DNA from 3 places in the Streptomyces sp. NPDC043854 genome. Region 1 is predicted to be linked to each of the others. Evidence: riboswitches for the same ligand, from Rfam matches in the RefSeq annotation. Region 1 holds a riboswitch; each other region holds the start of a gene.
The links. Region 1 has a riboswitch for cobalamin ahead of AC068A_RS27580 (ribonucleoside-diphosphate reductase subunit alpha). Riboswitches for the same ligand answer to the same signal wherever they lie in the genome.
Positions count from the first base shown of each region.

Region 2: another riboswitch for cobalamin. It lies ahead of AC068A_RS01665 (ABC transporter substrate-binding protein); the one in region 1 lies ahead of AC068A_RS27580 (ribonucleoside-diphosphate reductase subunit alpha).
Region 3: another riboswitch for cobalamin. It lies ahead of AC068A_RS34935 (energy-coupling factor ABC transporter permease); the one in region 1 lies ahead of AC068A_RS27580 (ribonucleoside-diphosphate reductase subunit alpha).

Region 1 is NZ_JBWKDK010000037.1:37,962-43,442, forward strand. Features, by position in the region: gene AC068A_RS27560 (carbon starvation CstA family protein) at 1-1,502, shown strand, start outside; gene AC068A_RS27565 (YbdD/YjiX family protein) at 1,499-1,702, shown strand; gene AC068A_RS27570 (Uma2 family endonuclease) at 1,761-2,345, opposite strand; gene AC068A_RS27575 (GNAT family N-acetyltransferase) at 2,424-2,921, shown strand; cobalamin riboswitch at 2,982-3,110, shown strand; gene AC068A_RS27580 (ribonucleoside-diphosphate reductase subunit alpha) at 3,258-5,481, shown strand, end outside.
Region 2 is NZ_JBWKDK010000001.1:366,542-372,022, forward strand. Features, by position in the region: gene AC068A_RS01650 (helicase associated domain-containing protein) at 1-123, opposite strand, end outside; gene AC068A_RS01655 (sigma-70 family RNA polymerase sigma factor) at 250-2,088, opposite strand; tRNA gene AC068A_RS01660 (tRNA-Trp) at 2,348-2,424, shown strand; cobalamin riboswitch at 2,519-2,673, shown strand; gene AC068A_RS01665 (ABC transporter substrate-binding protein) at 2,711-3,703, shown strand; gene AC068A_RS01670 (FecCD family ABC transporter permease) at 3,700-4,755, shown strand; gene AC068A_RS01675 (ABC transporter ATP-binding protein) at 4,752-5,481, shown strand, end outside.
Region 3 is NZ_JBWKDK010000078.1:16,029-21,509, forward strand. Features, by position in the region: gene AC068A_RS34925 (AMIN-like domain-containing (lipo)protein) at 491-1,021, shown strand; gene AC068A_RS34930 (flavodoxin family protein) at 1,083-1,838, opposite strand; cobalamin riboswitch at 2,139-2,336, shown strand; gene AC068A_RS34935 (energy-coupling factor ABC transporter permease) at 2,365-3,057, shown strand; gene AC068A_RS34940 (energy-coupling factor ABC transporter substrate-binding protein) at 3,063-3,452, shown strand; gene cbiQ (cobalt ECF transporter T component CbiQ) at 3,456-4,205, shown strand; gene AC068A_RS34950 (energy-coupling factor ABC transporter ATP-binding protein) at 4,202-5,020, shown strand; gene AC068A_RS34955 (PadR family transcriptional regulator) at 5,055-5,481, shown strand, end outside.

The sequences.
Region 1 (5,481 bases):
CCGAGGTCTCCGTCATCGGCGTCGCCCTGCTGCTGCTCGCCATCGTCGCCGGCGGCTGGGTCGCCGAGTCCTCGCTGGCCGACACCTTCACCCTGGAGAAGGAAACGCTGATCATCTGGATGGTCGCGTACGGCTTCATCGCCTCGGTGCTGCCGGTGTGGATGCTGCTCGCACCCCGCGACTACCTCTCCACCTTCATGAAGATCGGCACGATCGCGATGCTCGCCCTCGGCGTGGTCATCGCCATGCCGACGCTGAAGATGCCCTCGATCACCGACTTCGCCGCCCGTGGGGACGGCCCGGTCTTCGCCGGGTCGATGTTCCCCTTCGTCTTCATCACCATCGCCTGCGGCGCGCTGTCCGGCTTCCACTCCCTGGTCTCCTCGGGCACCACCCCGAAGATGATCCAGAAGGAGACCCAGGTCCGGGTCATCGGCTACGGCTCCATGCTGACCGAGTCCTTCGTAGCCGTCATGGCGATGATCTGCGCGTCCGTCATCGAGCCCGGTCTGTTCTTCGCGGTCAACTCCCCCGGCGGGGTCGTCGGCACCACCGTCCAGACCGCCTCGCAGGCCGTCACGAACTTCGGGTTCTCCGTCTCGCCGGAGTTCCTCGCCCAGGCCGCGAAGGACGTCGAGGAGGCCACCCTGCTGTCCCGCACGGGCGGCGCGCCGACCTTCGCACTCGGAATGTCGGAAATCTTCTCGGCCGTCCTCGGCGGCGCCGGCATGAAGGCCTTCTGGTACCACTTCGCCATCATGTTCGAGGCGCTGTTCATCCTGACCACGCTGGACGCGGGCACCCGCGTCGGCCGGTTCATGCTCCAGGACACCCTCGGCAACGTGCACAAGTCCTTCAAGGACGTCAGCTGGAAGCCCGGCGTCTGGCTGGCCAGCGCTCTGGTCGTCGGCGGCTGGGGCTACTTCCTGTGGGTCGGCGTCAAGGACCCGCTGGGCGGTATCAACCAGCTCTTCCCGCTGTTCGGCATCGCGAACCAGCTGCTCGCGGCGGTGGCCCTGGCCGTCTGCACGACCCTGCTCGTCAAGTCCGGGCGGCTGAAGTGGGCCTGGGTGACCGGCGTCCCGCTGGCCTGGGACGTGGCCGTCACCCTCACCGCGAGCTGGCAAAAGATCTTCTCCGACGACGTGAAGGTCGGCTTCTTCGCGCAGCGCGACAAGTACCAGGACGGCATCGACGCGGGGAAGGTCCTCGCCCCCGCGAAGAACATGGACGAGATGCACACGGTGGTCATCAACGCCACCGTCGACGGCGTCCTGGCCGGGCTGTTCGCGGTCCTGATCGTCATCGTGCTGCTGGACGCGGCCCGCACCTGCATCAAGGCCGTCCGCAGCCCCGAGACGGTCCGGCTGACCGAGGTCCCGTGGACCGAGTCGAAGATCATCGCCCCGGCCGGGCTCATCGCGACCCCGGAGGAGCGGGCCGAACTCGCCGCCGCCGGCCTCGACTCGGGCGGCGGCCGCGCGAAGGAGCCCGTGGCATGAGCGGCGGCGGGGTGCGCGGCGCGCTGGCGAAGGCGCGGTTCTACGTGCGGGAGTTCTCCGGCGAGGCGGCGTACGACCGGTACGTCGCGCACGCCCGCTCCCACGACCCGGACGCCGAGGTCATGACCCGCCGCGCCTTCGAACGCGCCCGTACCGACGCCCGCGAGGCGGACCCCCGCGAGGGCTTCCGCTGCTGCTGAGCGCTGCCGCAGGGAAGGGGCCCGCCGGTCACGGCGGCCCCCTTCGCCGTGCGCGGCCTCAGCGCACCCAGTCCTTGAGCGGCTCGGTCGAGAAGGAGAAGCCGACCGGGTCGGGCAGCTCGACGTCCTTGCCGAAGGGGATGGTGCGCACGGTCTCATACAGCTGCCCGTCGGGCTCGCTGTGGACGCGCACCTGGCAGTTGTCCCGGTCGATCAGGACGAAGACGGGGATGCCCGTCTCCGCGTACGCGCGCGGCTTCTCCTTGCGATCACGCTCGTCTGTGTCCGAATCGTACGAAGTGACTTCGACGACCATCAGGACCGGGGCAGGATCGGCCCACTCCCCCTGGCCCTCGAATGCGCCGTCCGGCGCAAGCGAGGCGTCCGGCCGCGCGCGACCCGAGCGGTACTGCTCGACCTTCAGCCCGCGTTCGACGTGAAGCCACTGCTCGGGCCGGTGCTGCATGCAGATGCGGGCGAGCCACACGATGATCCGGTCGTGATCCCCATCCGGCACTGCTTTGAGCCTCAGCTTTCCGTCGACAAACTCCAGTCGCAGCCCCTCCAGCTCCCTGGCGCCTATGCGGGCGAGAGTCTCGAAATCCTCGGTCAGCATCTGGGGGCGGTCAGTCATCACGGTCATGCCTCGCTCGCCTTCCTCGACGGTGCTGCTCCCGACGATAGCGCCGGGCGGCCGCCCCCGTCCGGCACACTCGGCGGCATGGACATCGACATCCGTATTGCCGTGCCCGCCGAGTTCGAGCGGCTGGGCGAGATCACCGGGCAGGCCTACACCGGGGACGGGCTGCTCGACCAGAACGAGGACGACACCTACCTGAACGTCCTGCGCGATGTGGCCGGCCGGGCCGCCGACGGCGAGGTGCTGGTCGCCGTACGGAACGGGGAGGTGCTCGGCGGGGTGACCTTCGCCCCGCCCGGGAGCCCGCTCGCCGACGTCGCCGGGCCGCACGAGGCCGAGTTCCGCATGCTGGCCGTCGCACCCGGGGCGCGCGGCACGGGCGTCGGGGAGGCCCTCGTACGGGCGTGCATCGAGCGGGCCCGCGCCCTCGACGGGGTCACCGCGCTGACCCTGTCCACCCAGCCGGCGATGCGGGGCGCCCAGCGGATCTACGCCCGCCTGGGCTTCGTCCGCACCCCGGAACTGGACTGGTCCCCGATCCCCGCACTGACGCTGCTCACCTACCGACTGGAGCTGTGAGGCCACGCTCAGCAAAGGCCCGGACACAACATCTAGGGGGTCGCACAGAAACCTCCCCCCACATGTATGCTCATCCTCGCTGTCGCCGCAGGGGAATCCGGTGCGAATCCGGAACTGTCCCGCAACGGTATGAAGTACACCCATCGGTGTCACCGAAGTCCGACGACCTGCCGACGGCGCGCCCGGCTCGACCGAACCGGGTGCCGACCACGTCCGGGCCTCGCGGTAGGGCCGGCGGACATCGCGCGGTGCTGCCCTGACGGGCCCCTGCCCGCGCGCGCCCGCTCGCGCCCGCGCCGCCGCCGTCCCGGAGCCGAGCGAGGGAGAGCTCCCCCCGTGACCATCGCGCCTTCCGCACCGCGCGCCGAGTCCGACCCGTCCGACAACGGAACTGAGGGGGGCCCCGGGGCCGCGCTGCTGCGCACCCTCACCGAGCTGACCGCCGACCTTCCCGACACCGACCCCGGCCGGGTCGCCGCCGCCGCCCTGCGCGGCCGCAGCGCGAGCGCCGACGAGGCCGAGCTGCGCGGGCTGGCCACCGAGGCCGCGGCCGGTCTGATCTCCGAGGACCCGGCCTACTCCCGGCTCGCCGCCCGCCTGCTGACGATCGCCGTCGCCGAGGAGGCCGCGGGCCAGGGCGCCACCTCCTTCTCCGCCTCGGTCGAGGTCGGCCACCGCGAGGGCCTGATCGCGGACCGCACCGCCGAGTTCGTCCGGCTGCACGCGAGCCGCCTCGACGCGCTGGTCGAGCACACCCTCGCCGAGGGCGCCGACGACCGCTTCGGCTTCTTCGGCCTGCGCACCCTGCACAGCCGCTACCTGCTGCGCCACCCGATCACCCGCCAGGTCATCGAGACCCCGCAGCACTTCATGCTGCGCGTGGCCTGCGGCCTGGCCGAGAACGACAGCATCGAGGCCGTCGAGGAAGTCGCGTCCCTGTACCGGCTGATGAGCCGCCTGGACTACCTGCCGTCCTCCCCCACGCTGTTCAACTCCGGCACCCGGCACCCGCAGATGTCCTCCTGCTACCTGCTGGACTCCCCGCTGGACGAGCTCGACTCGATCTACGACCGCTACCACCAGGTCGCGCGCCTGTCGAAGCACGCCGGCGGCATCGGCCTGTCGTACTCCCGCATCCGCGCCCGCGGTTCGCTGATCCGCGGCACCAACGGCCACTCCAACGGCATCGTCCCGTTCCTGAAGACCCTCGACGCCTCCGTCGCCGCCGTGAACCAGGGCGGCCGCCGCAAGGGCGCCGCCGCCGTCTACCTGGAGACCTGGCACGCGGACATCGAGGAGTTCCTGGAGCTGCGCGACAACACCGGTGAGGACGCCCGGCGTACGCACAACCTGAACCTGGCGCACTGGATCCCCGACGAGTTCATGCGCCGCGTGAACTCCGACGCCGAGTGGTCGCTGTTCTCCCCGGCCGACGTGCCCGAGCTGGTCGACCTGTACGGCGACGAGTTCGACGCCGCCTACGTCAAGGCCGAGCAGGCGGGCCTGGCCAAGAAGACCATGCCGGCCCGCGAGCTGTACGGCCGCATGATGCGCACCCTCGCGCAGACCGGCCAGGGCTGGATGACGTTCAAGGACGCCTCCAACCGGACCGCGAACCAGACGGCCCTGCCGGGCACGGTCGTCCACTCCTCCAACCTGTGCACCGAGATCATCGAGGTCACCAACGACGGCGAGACCGCCGTCTGCAACCTCGGCTCGGTCAACCTCGGCGCCTTCGTGCTCGCCGAGACGGGCGAGATGGACTGGGAGCGCCTCGACGAGACCGTCCGCACCGCCGTGACCTTCCTCGACCGGGTCGTGGACATCAACTTCTACCCGACCGAGGAGGCCGGCCGCTCCAACGGCAAGTGGCGCCCGGTGGGCCTGGGCGCGATGGGCCTCCAGGACGTCTTCTTCAAGCTGCGCCTGCCCTTCGACTCCGCCGAGGCCAAGGCCCTCTCCACGAGGATCGCCGAGCGGATCATGCTCGCCGCGTACGAGGCCTCCGCCGACCTCGCCGAGAAGCACGGCACCCTCCCGGCCTGGGAGCAGACCCGTACCGCGCAGGGCGTGCTGCACCCCGACCACTACGGCGTCGAGCTCACCTGGCCGGAGCGCTGGGACGCGCTGCGCGCCCGGATCGCGACCACCGGCATGCGCAACTCGCTGCTGCTGGCCATCGCGCCGACCGCGACGATCGCCTCGATCGCGGGCGTGTACGAGTGCATCGAGCCGCAGGTCTCCAACCTGTTCAAGCGCGAGACGCTGTCGGGTGAGTTCCTCCAGGTCAACGGCTACCTGGTGGAGGACCTGAAGAAGCTCGGCGTGTGGGACGCGCAGACCCGCGAGGCGCTGCGCGACTCCTCCGGCTCCGTCCAGGGCTTCAACTGGATCCCGGCCGAGGTCCGCGAGCTGTACCGCACGGCGTGGGAGATCCCGCAGCGCGGCCTGATCGACATGGCGGCGGCCCGTACGCCGTACCTGGACCAGTCGCAGTCGCTGAACCTGTTCATGGAGACGCCGACCATCGGCAAGCTGTCGTCGATGTACGCGTACGCCT
Region 2 (5,481 bases), on a different contig from region 1:
GACCTGGGTGCGCAGCCCGGCCTCGGGCAGCCGGCCCCCGGCAGGCAGCGCCAGCGCCCGCACGACGGCGTCGACGGCCTCGCGCTGGTGCGGCCGCAGTTCCAGCCTCGCGGTGCGTGCCACCCCGCCTCCCCTGTGCCCCTGTGATCTTCTCGTTGATCTTCCCGCTGATCTGCTCGTTCTGCTCCAGACTCTATCCTGCTCCAAAGCTGAAGCAGTCGCAGGGAAGGCGGCCGGGGCCGCGCGGCGTCACCGGGCGCCGAAGTTCTGCGTCCACCAGGGGCCGCCGGAACTCCGGTGGATCCCGACGCCTATGTCCTTGAACGAGCAGTTCAGGATGTTCGCGCGGTGGCCGGGGCTGTTCATCCAGGAGTTCATCACCGACTCGGGCGTCTGCTGGCCCTTGGCGATGTTCTCCCCGTACGTGGACCACCGGTACCCGGCGGCTGTCGTCCGGTCTCCCGGGTCGGTGCCGTCGGGGCTGGTGTGCGAGAAGAAGTTCCGGCTCGCCATGTCGTCGGAATGCTGCTGGGCGGCCTCCCGCAGCTGTGTGTCGTCCCTGAGCGGGCCGCAGCCGGCCTTCGCCCGCTCGGCGTTGACCAGGGCCACCACCTGCCCCGCGGGCCCCTGGGGCGTGGGAGCCGGATCCGGGGCCGAGGAGCGGGGGGCCGGCTTGGACGGGGTCGGCTTCGGGCTCGGGCTCGCGCCGTCCACGGAGGGGCTCGGCGAGGCGGACGCCGACGGGGAGGGGGAGGCCGAGGCCGAAGCGGAGGGGGACGGCGAGGCCGGCTGCGAGGCCGAAGCCGCCGCCGACTCCGGGGCCGAGAGCGCGTTCACCGGGGCGGCGGTGTCCTGGCCGTCCTTGCCGCCCGAGCCGGGGAAGCCGCCGAGGTAGACGAGCCCGCCGCCCGCGACGCACGCGGCGAGCACCGCACCGCCGACCGCCCGGCGGCGGCTGCGCCGGCGCTTGCGCAGCAGGCTGCGGCCGCCGGCCGTGGCCGGGTCCGGCTCCGGGAGGCCGCCCTGCGCGGAGACGGCGGGGGACAGCTGCGTGGCGGCATCGGCCAGGTCCGTGCCGCCGGGGTACGGGTGACCGAGGCCCGGGTCGCCGAAGCCCGTGTCGGTGAGACCCGTACCGCCGTCGCCGCCCGGGTGGGCGGCATCACCCGGATATGCGGTTCCGGCCGGGTAGGCACTGTCGGGCGAGTAGGCGGCCTCGCCGGGGTAGGCGGCGTAGGCGGGGTTGCCCGGGTAGGCGGGGTAGGCCGCGCCCGCTGGGGCGAAGCCGCCCGTCACGGCCGCCGCCGACCGTATGCTGTCCAGCAGGGCCACCGAGACCGGCACCAGGGCCAGGCCCGCCAGCAGCCCCTCCGCCGGCAGCAGCCCGCCCCACAGCCCCGCGCACCGCATGCACTCCCGCGCGTGCCGGGCTATTCGCTTGCGCCACAGCGTGGACGGGTGCCCGTCCCAGCCGGCCGTCACCATCTGGAGCATCTCGCACGGAGGCTGCGCCTCCAGCGCCCGTTCCACCACCCGGGCCGACTCCAGCTGCGCCTTCATCCGCTGCACCCGCACCGCCGTGTGCTGCGGGGACAGCTCCAGCGCCGTGGCCACCTCGGCCCGGGTCAGCTCACCCGCGCACTCCAGCCACCAGAGCGACAGCAGCGCCCGGTCGTCCGGCTCCAGCCAGCGGGTGGCACGGGCCGTCTCGCGGCGCTGGCCCTCCAGCTGGAGCCGTACGACGGTCAGGTCCACGAAGTCGGCACCCGGGTCGGCGAGTTCCCAGGCGGCCTCGAGACCGCTCTCGCCGGGCGCGGTGCGCCGGGCCTGCCAGTACGCCCGCACGCGGTTCATCGCGATCGCCACCAGCCAGGACCGGAAGCTGTCGTCCGCGCGGAGGGTGCCCAGACCGTCGAGCGCGCGCAGCATCGTGTCCTGCACGACGTCGTCCACGTCCACCGACCCGTTCAGGGCCCGCCCGACGACGTTGTAGACGAGCGGCAGGTAGGTGCCGACCAGCTCGTCCTGCGCGCGGGGATCGCCCGCGCGGGCGGCCGCGACCAGCTCTGCCGTGTGCTGTGTAGTCATATGAGGTTCCCTGTCCGTACCGGCGGTCGATGATGCCCGATACCTGGGAGACCGTCGAGCGGCGGCGGGATAACACTTATTCGGAGGAAGATTTTCGAAAACGGCTCCGGGGGCGGGGGCGGGGCGCGGGACGTGGCCGCCGCCCACCCGGCGCCGCAGCGCCCCCGACCGCTGAGGGGCGCCGCTCGCTGCCCCGCGGACACGCACCCTCAATCGAGTGGATCTTCTCGCCGCGGCATGGCATGGTTGTCCTCATCGAAGGGGTGTAGCTCAGCTGGCCAGAGCGTCGGTCTCCAAAACCGAATGCCGCAGGTTCGAATCCTGTCGCCCCTGCCACAGTGAACCGGTGTTCACGGTCGAAGGCCCAGGTCCGGGTTGGCGGACCTGGGCCTTCGGCGTTCCCGGCCCCAGGCCCGCGTCGGCGGGCGGCCGTTTTCTGGGGGTTCGTGGTGGTCTGGCAGACTGATGTGGACCAACTCGGCGGTGCAGGACAGGAAACCGGTGCGAATCCGGTGCGGTCCCGCCACTGTGGCCGGCCCCTCCGCGGAGCCGGAAGCCAGACACTGACGCGCCGCCTCTTCACGTCGACCAGGGGACGAGGATCCCCCGGAGAGGCTTCGCCATGTCGCGTTCCCGCGCTCTGCTGCGCGCACTCGCCCCGCTTCCCTTCCTGATACCGCTCGCCGCGTGCGGCGGGGCGGCCGGTGCGGGGCAGGACACGGCCTCGGGGGCGGCCGCCGCGCCCGGGTTCCCGTACACCGCCACCAACTGCGGTTTCACCAGCACCTACCAGGCCCCGCCGCAGCGGGCCGTCACCATGAACCAGCACGCCACCGAACTGCTGCTCGCCCTCGGCCTTCAGGACCGGATGGCGGGCACCGCCTACCTCGACGACTCGGTACTGCCCGCGTACCGGCCCGCGTACGACCGGATCAAGGTACTGGCCAAGGAGTACCCGTCCAAGGAGGTGCTCCTCGGCGCCAACCCGGACTTCGTGTACGGCGGTTACGCCAGCGCCTTCGACAAGGCGCAGGGCCGCGACCGCGAGACCCTCGCCAAGGCGGGCATCAACACCCGGCTCAGCGTGGAGTACTGCACCGGCGGGCCGGTCGGCCTGGACCAGCTGAAGACCGAGATCACCGAGGTCGCCCGCACCTTCGGCGTGCCCGAGCGGGGCGAACGGCTCATCGCGGAGGAGCAGCGCCGCATCGACGCCGTCACCGCCCGCGTCAAGGACAGGGGCCGCCCCTCCGTCTTCGTCTACGACTCCGGCGAGGACAGTGCCTTCACCTCGGGCGGCCAGGGCATCGGCAACGAGATCGTCTCCCTGGCGGGCGGGACGAACACCTTCGCCGACCTCGAGGACACCTTCGGCGACGTGTCGTGGGAGAAGGTCATCGAGCGAAAGCCCGAGGTCGTCCTCATCTACGACTACGGCAGCACCAGCGCCGAGGCCAAGAAGCAGCGCCTGTTGAACGATCCGGCGCTCGCCGAGGTTCCCGCGGTCAAGAACCGGCGGTTCGCCGTGCTGCCGCTGTCCTCGGCCGTCCTCGGCGTGCGCGTCGCCGACGCCGTCGAGGCGCTGGCCCGCCAGCTCCACCCCGACACCCCGTGACCCGGCCCGTGATCCGGCCCCGTAAGCCCGTCGCCCTGGCCCTGCTCGTCCTCACCGCCGCCCTCCTCGCGTCCACCGTGGCGGGGCTCGCCCTGGGGCCCGTACGCATCGCCCCCGGACAGGTGCTCGAGCTCGTGCTCCGCGGACCCGGGCCGGGCGGCGGCGCGTTCACCTCCATCGTGTGGGACGTGCGGATGCCGCGGGTGCTCCTCGGCGCCGTCGTCGGAGCCGGGCTCGCGGTGGCCGGCACCGTCCTGCAGGCCCTCGTCCGCAACCAGCTCGCCGACCCGTTCCTCCTCGGCGCCTCCTCGGGGGCCTCGGCCGGCGCCGTCCTCGTCATCGTCCTCGGGGCGGGAGCCGGCACCGCGGGCGTCGCCGGTCGGGTCGGAGTGCCCGCGGCCGCGTTCGCCGGGTCGATGTGCGCACTCGTCGCCGTGTACGCCATGGCCCGGCGCGGCGGAACCATGACCACCGGGCGGCTGGTCCTCGCCGGCGTCGCCGTCCAGTACGTCCTGTCCGCGTTCACCAGCCTGGTGCTGGTGCTCGCGGCCCGCCCCGACCAGGTACGGTCCGTCCTCTTCTGGACCCTGGGCGGCCTCGGCGGCGCCCGCCGGGACGAACTGGCCCTGCCCGCCGCGGTGCTGCTCGCCGGCACCGCCCTGCTGATCGCCCTCGCCCGGCCGCTGGACCTGCTCCTGGCGGGGGAGGAGGGCGCGCACACCCTCGGGCTGGACGCGGGCCGCTTCCGCGCCGCCGCCTTCGTCCTCGTCTCCCTCGTCGTCGGGGTGCTCGTCGCGTACAGCGGGGCGATCGGCTTCGTCGGGCTGATGGTTCCGCACGCCGCCCGGATGGTCGTCGGCGCCGGGCACCGGGCCCTGCTGCCGGTCGCCGCACTGGGCGGGGCGGTGTTCCTGCTCCTGGCCGACCTGATTGCGCGTACGGCCGCGGCGCCCGAGGAGATACCGGTCGGCGTGGTCACCGCGCTGGCCGGAGGTCCGTTCTTCCTGTGGATGCTGAGGCGCTCCACGCGCACCGAGGGGGTGGCGGGATGACCGCGGGCGAGCGCGGCCGCCCGGTGGAACTCGCCGTGGAGGGCGTGCGTTACACCACCGGCGGACACACCCTGCTCCACGGAGTCGACCTCACTGCCCGGCCCGGCGAGACGGTCGGCGTGGTCGGCCCCAACGGCAGCGGCAAGACCACCCTGCTGCGCTGCGTCTACGGCACCCTGCGGCCCACGGGCGGCCGCGTCCTGCTGGACGGCGCGGACGCGGCGACGCTCGGGGTCAAGAACCGGGCCCGGCGCACGGCGGTCGTCCCGCAGGACGCGACCGGCATGCCGGGGCTGACCGTCCGCGAGGTCGTCGCCATGGGGCGCAGCCCGCACAAGCGGTTCTGGGAGCAGGACGGACCGGACGATGCCCGGCGCGTCGCCGACGCACTGGAGACCGTCGGCGCGGCCGTCTTTGCGGACCGCCGCTTCGACGGGCTCTCCGGCGGCGAACGCCAACGCGCCCTCGTCGCCCGCGCCCTGGCCCAGGACCCCGGCCTGCTCGCCCTGGACGAGCCGACGAACCACCTCGACATCCGCTACCAGCTGGAGATCCTGGCCTTGGTGCGCGCCCTGCCCACCACGGCCGTCCTCGTCCTGCACGACCTGAACCTGGCCGCCGTGTTCTGCGACCGCCTGTACGTCCTGTCGGCCGGCCGCGTAGCCGCCTCCGGCCCACCGGCCGAGGTCCTGACGGAGGAACTGCTGAGCAGGGTCTACGGGGTGC
Region 3 (5,481 bases), on a different contig from region 1:
GACCCGGTCTCCGTCCGTACGAGGACCCCGGGCGCCGCGGGCGCCCGGGGTCCCGTGCGTTTCCCGCCGGCCACTCTCCCGACCTGCGGCAATCATCCCGGTTTTCCCGGGCGTTGAGGTTCGGCGCGGATTGGTCACGCTTCAGGGCGAACCGTGGGGGCCGGGGGTGGTACGGGGTGACCCCCGTGCGCAAGGGTGATCGCATGACGTCGCGGCCACACCCCCGGCGGCCGGCCAACCGCCGCGGAGCCCGCAGCCCTTTCCCCCGTACGCGCTCCGCAGCCGCCCGGCAACCCTGCGCGCCCGCCCTCCGGCCGGAGGGCGGGCCGGCGGCGCACACCTCGCCTGGACGGCCGTTCGGTCCGGCGGCGCGGACAGGGAATTTCAACCGAATGAGAAGTTTGACCGGTTTTGCTGCAACCATGGGTGCGCGGGGAGTGTCTCCAGCAGTGACACCCGTCCCCGTCTCTCGAGAATCAGGGGGGACGTCATGAACCACCTCCGCCGCCGGCAGACCGTGGCCCTGGCCACGGGGGCTCTCCTCACCGCCGGAATCGCCCTCGCCGCGCCCGCCTCCACCGCCCCGGCCCCGGCCGCCGCGGCCGCCGGGCGCACCGCCACCCCGCTCGTCGTGAACGCCCGCTGGGCCGGGCACTGCGCGTACGACCGGATCGTCATCGACCTGCGGGGCCGCGTCCCCGACGTCGAGGTCACCCGCGTCCCGCGGCTGTACCGGGACGGGTCCGGCGAGCCCGTCGCGCTCGCCGGGAAGCACTTCCTCCAGATCCGCCTGCACCCCGCCGACGCCCACCTGCGCTCCGGCGAGAGCACCTACCGCGGGCCGAAGCTCGCCAGGATCGACCTGCCCGCGCTGAAGGGCTTCGCCATGACGGGCGACTTCGAGGGGTACGTCACCTTCGGTGCCGCCTTCGACACGAAGCCGTCCTACACCTCGTTCACCCTGCGCTCGCCCGACCGGTTCGTGCTGGACGTCGCGCACCGGAACGTGTGCTGCGGCTGAGCCTCCGCACAGCCGGGCGGCCGGGCGGCCGGGCAGCTGTCCGGCCGTCCGGCCCGGGCCGTCAGCGGTGTTCGGGGTTGGGGAAGTCGAAGCGGCAGCCGGCGTCCCACTCCGAGCGCTGGTTGCCGTGGGCGGGCATGCCGCCGGAGCGCTTGAGCAGGGCGGCCAGGTGCATGAGGTTCCACGACATGAAGGTCGTGTTCCGGTTGGTGAAGTCGTTCTCCGGGCCGCCCGAGCCCGGGTCGAGGTACGAGGGACCGGGCCCGGCCTCGCCGATCCAGCCGGCGTCGGCCTGCGGCGGGATGGCGTACCCGAGGTGCTGGAGGCTGTAGAGGACGTTCATGGCGCAGTGCTTCACGCCGTCCTCGTTGCCCGTGATCAGCGCACCGCCGACGCGCCCGTAGTAGGCGTACTGGCCCTGCTCGTTCAGGAGCGAGGAACAGGCGTACAGCCGCTCGATGACCTGCTTCATCACGGAGCTGTTGTCACCGAGCCAGATCGGCCCGCACAGCACGAGGATGTCGGCGGCCATGATCTGGCTGTACAGGACGGGCCACTGGTCGGTTTCCCAGCCGTGCTCGGTCATGTCCGGCCAGACTCCGGTGGCGATGTCGTGGTCGACGGCGCGGATCAGCGAGGTCCGGGCGCCGGCCGCCTCCATGACGGCGCGGCTCCGCGCGATCAGGCCCTCCGTGTTGCTGGTCTCGGGCGAGCGCTTGAGCGTGCAGTTGACGTACACGGCGGTCAGGTCGGAGTAGTCGAACGCCCCGGCGTTCGCCCCCGGCTGCGGTGTCGCGGTGTCGTGTTCGGCGGCCACCCTCCCAGCCTGCGGGGCTCCGGGCCCTGCGGCGACCGGAAGACGCCCGTCCGGGGGTGGCCGGACCTCCCGGGCGCAGCCCGCGCACGCCCCGGCGGCGCCGGTTGGAGCGCGGCAGCGGAAGAGCGCCGTGGCGCGCGCCGGTCCGCCGCGCAAGCCGCCGGACGCCGGAAGTTCCGTGTCCCTGCCACTGTTTCGCCGCGCCCGCCCGGAGCGCACAGGCCCGCCGGCGGTCCGAAGCGGAATCCCCGGGCCCAACAGGCCGCCCAGATCCGGGTTGTTACGGGTCCACAGCGCGGACTAGGGTCATCAGGCCTTGGTGTACGGGAAACCGGTGGAAAACCGGTGCGGCCCTCGCCACTGTGAACGGGAAGTCCGGCTCCACTCCTGCGGGAAAGCCACTGGGCAGCGCGGGGAGGGACCCGCACCGCCCGGGAAGGCGGAGCCAGGGCATCAGTACCCGCGAGCCAGGAGACCGGCCAAGGCGCGTTGTCCATCCACGAGGTGCTGGAGAGGTCTCCCACTCATGCACATAGCCGAGGGGTTCCTGCCCCCCTTGCACGCGGCCGCCTGGGGCGCCGCGTCCGCTCCCTTCGTCGTCCACGGGGTACGGGCCCTCACCCGCGAGGTGAAGGCCAACCCGGAGAGCACCCTCCTGCTCGGCGCGTCCGGAGCGTTCACCTTCGTCCTGTCCGCACTGAAGATCCCCTCGGTGACGGGCAGCTGCTCGCACCCCACCGGGACCGGGCTCGGCGCGATCCTGTTCCGGCCGCCCGTCATGGCGGTGCTCGGCACGATCACCCTCCTCTTCCAGGCGCTGCTGCTCGCGCACGGCGGACTGACCACCCTCGGCGCCAACGTCTTCTCGATGGCCATCGCCGGACCCTGGTCGGGGTACTGCGTCTACCTGCTGCTGCGGCGCTTCAACGCCCCGCTGATGGTGTCCGTGTTCTTCGGCGCCTTCTTCGCCGACCTCGTCACCTACTGCGTGACCTCGGTGCAGCTGGCGCTGGCCTTCCCGGACCCGGGCACGGGCTTCTTCGGCGCGCTCGCGAAGTTCGGCGGCATCTTCGCCGTCACCCAGATCCCGCTCGCCGTGAGCGAGGGCCTGCTGACGGTCCTGGTGATGCGGCTGCTGATGCAGTCCAGCAAGTCCGACCTGGTCCGGCTGGGCGTCGCGAAGCTCGCCGGCCGCTCCGAGCAGAAGACGGCGGTGTGACGCGCATGAGCCGGAACGCGAAGATCAACGGCCTGCTGCTGCTCCTGGTGGCGGCGCTGGCGGTGCTGCCGCTCGCCCTGGGCCTGGGCGAGGGCAAGGAGGAGCCGTTCACGGGCGCCGACGCGCAGGCGGAGGCGGCCATCAGCGAGCTGAAGCCGGATTACGAGCCCTGGTTCTCCCCGCTGTACGAGCCCCCGTCCGGGGAGGTGGAGTCGGCCCTGTTCGCCCTCCAGGCGGCGCTGGGCGCGGGCGTGCTCGCCTACTACTTCGGCGTCCGCCGGGGCCGCCGCCAGGGCGCGGCCGCGGCGGCCGCCGCCGGTGCCGGCACGGTCCCTGCCGACGCCGCACCGGCACCGGCCTCCGCATCCGCAGCGGCGCCCGCCGCGGAGTCGTAGCCGGTGCTGCCGATCGACGTGGCCGCGCACAGCAGCCGCTGGCGGGGCCGCCATCCGCTGGAGAAGGCGCTGCTCGGGCTGGGTCTGACGGTCAGTGCCCTGTGCCTGCCGGCCTGGCCGGGCGGACCGCTCGTGGCCGCCGCGACCCTGGCCGTGCTCCTCGGGCCGGCCGGGGTCGCCGGGCGGCAGCTCTGGCGGGCCTTCCGGATCCCGCTGGGGTTCTGCTTCACCGGGGCGCTGCCGCTGCTGATCGCGGTCGGCGGCCCAGCCGGATACGTCTCCCTGGCCCCGGACGGGCCGCGGCTCGCCGCCGAACTGCTGCTGCGCACGTCGGCGGCCTCGCTCGGGGTGCTGCTGTTCGCGTTCACCACCCCGGTGTCGGACGTGCTGCCCCGGCTGGTCCGGGCCGGGGTGCCGGCGCCGGTGGTGGACGTGGCGCTGGTCATGTACCGCATCGGCTTCCTGCTGCTCGACTCCCTGGCCCAGGTGCGGCGCGCGCAGGCGGCCCGCCTCGGGCACGCGGGCCGGGCCGCGGCATGGCGCTCGGTGGCCGGGCTCGCCGCCACTTCGTTCGTACGGGCCTTCGACCGCGCGGCGCGGCTCCAGTCGGGCCTGGCCGGGCGCGGCTACGACGGCGCGCTGCGGGTGCTCGTCCCCGAGGCGACGCTGTCGTGGCGCTTCCTCGCGGCCTCGGCGGCCCTGCTCGCGGCCGTGGCCGCGCTGACTCTCACCCTGAAGGGGCTCTACCTGTGACGTTGGTGGAACTGGCCGGCGCCGGCTACGCGTACGAGGACGGCCCGGCGGTGCTGACCGGCGTGGACTTCGCCATCGCCGAGGGCCGGGCGCTGGTCCTGCTCGGCCGCAACGGCAGCGGCAAGACCACGCTGATGCGGCTGCTCAGCGGCGGCCTGCGGCCCGGCTCGGGCGAACTGCGCCTGGACGGAGCACCGGTCGGGTACGACCGGGCGGGCCTGACCCGGCTGCGGACGGCGGTCCAGCTGGTGGTGCAGGATCCGGACGACCAGCTCTTCGCCGCCTCGGTGGAGCAGGACGTGTCCTTCGGCCCGATGAACCTCGGCCTGCCCGCCGGGGAGGTGCGGGCCCGGGTGGAGTCCGCACTGGCCGCGCTCGACATCACCGGGTTGCGGGACCGCCCGACGCACCTGCTCTCGTACGGGCAGCGCAAGCGCGCGGCGATCGCGGGCGCGGTGGCGATGGCCCCGCGGGTGCTGATCCTCGACGAGCCGACGGCCGGACTCGACCCGGACGGGCAGGAGCGGCTGCTGGACACCCTGGCGGGGCTGCGCTCGCGCGGCACCACGGTGGTGATGGCCACGCACGACGTCGACCTGGCGGTGCGCTGGGCCGACGACGCAGCGGTCCTGACCCCGGCCGGGATCCGCGTCGGCCCGGCCGCACAGCTGCTGGCCGACCCGGGCCTGCTCGCCGAGGCGGGCCTGCGCCAGGCCTGGTCGCCGGCGGTGGCGGCCTTCCTGCGGGCGCGGGACCTGCTGGAGCCCGACGCCCCGGGCCCGGGCACCCCCGAGGCCCTGGCCGCCTGGCACTGACCCGGACGGTGTGCGGCAAACCTAGGATGGCGGCATGTCGCTGCCGCACGCCATCCTCACCGCCCTGCTCGAGAAGCCTTCGTCCGGGCTGGAGCTGACCCGGCGGTTCGACAGGTCGATCGGGTACTTCTGGTCCGCGACGCACCAGCAGATCTACCGCGAGCTGGGCCGGCTGGAGGAGGCCGGGCTGATCCGGGCCCTGCCGAGCGAGGTGCCCGTGCGGGGGCAGAAGAAGGAGTACGAGGTCCTGCCCGCCGGCAGTGCGGAGCTGGCGCGGTGGATCGGCGAGAGCCAGGACCCGAAGGCCATTCGGGACCCGCTGCTGCTGCGGGTCCGGGCCGCGGGCGTGGCCGGCGTGCAGGGGCTGGCCGGGGAGCTGCGGCGGCACCTGGAGCTGCACCGGCGGCAGCTGGCGCTCTACGAGGCCATCGAGGAGAAGGACTTCCCCCCGGAGCGGGACT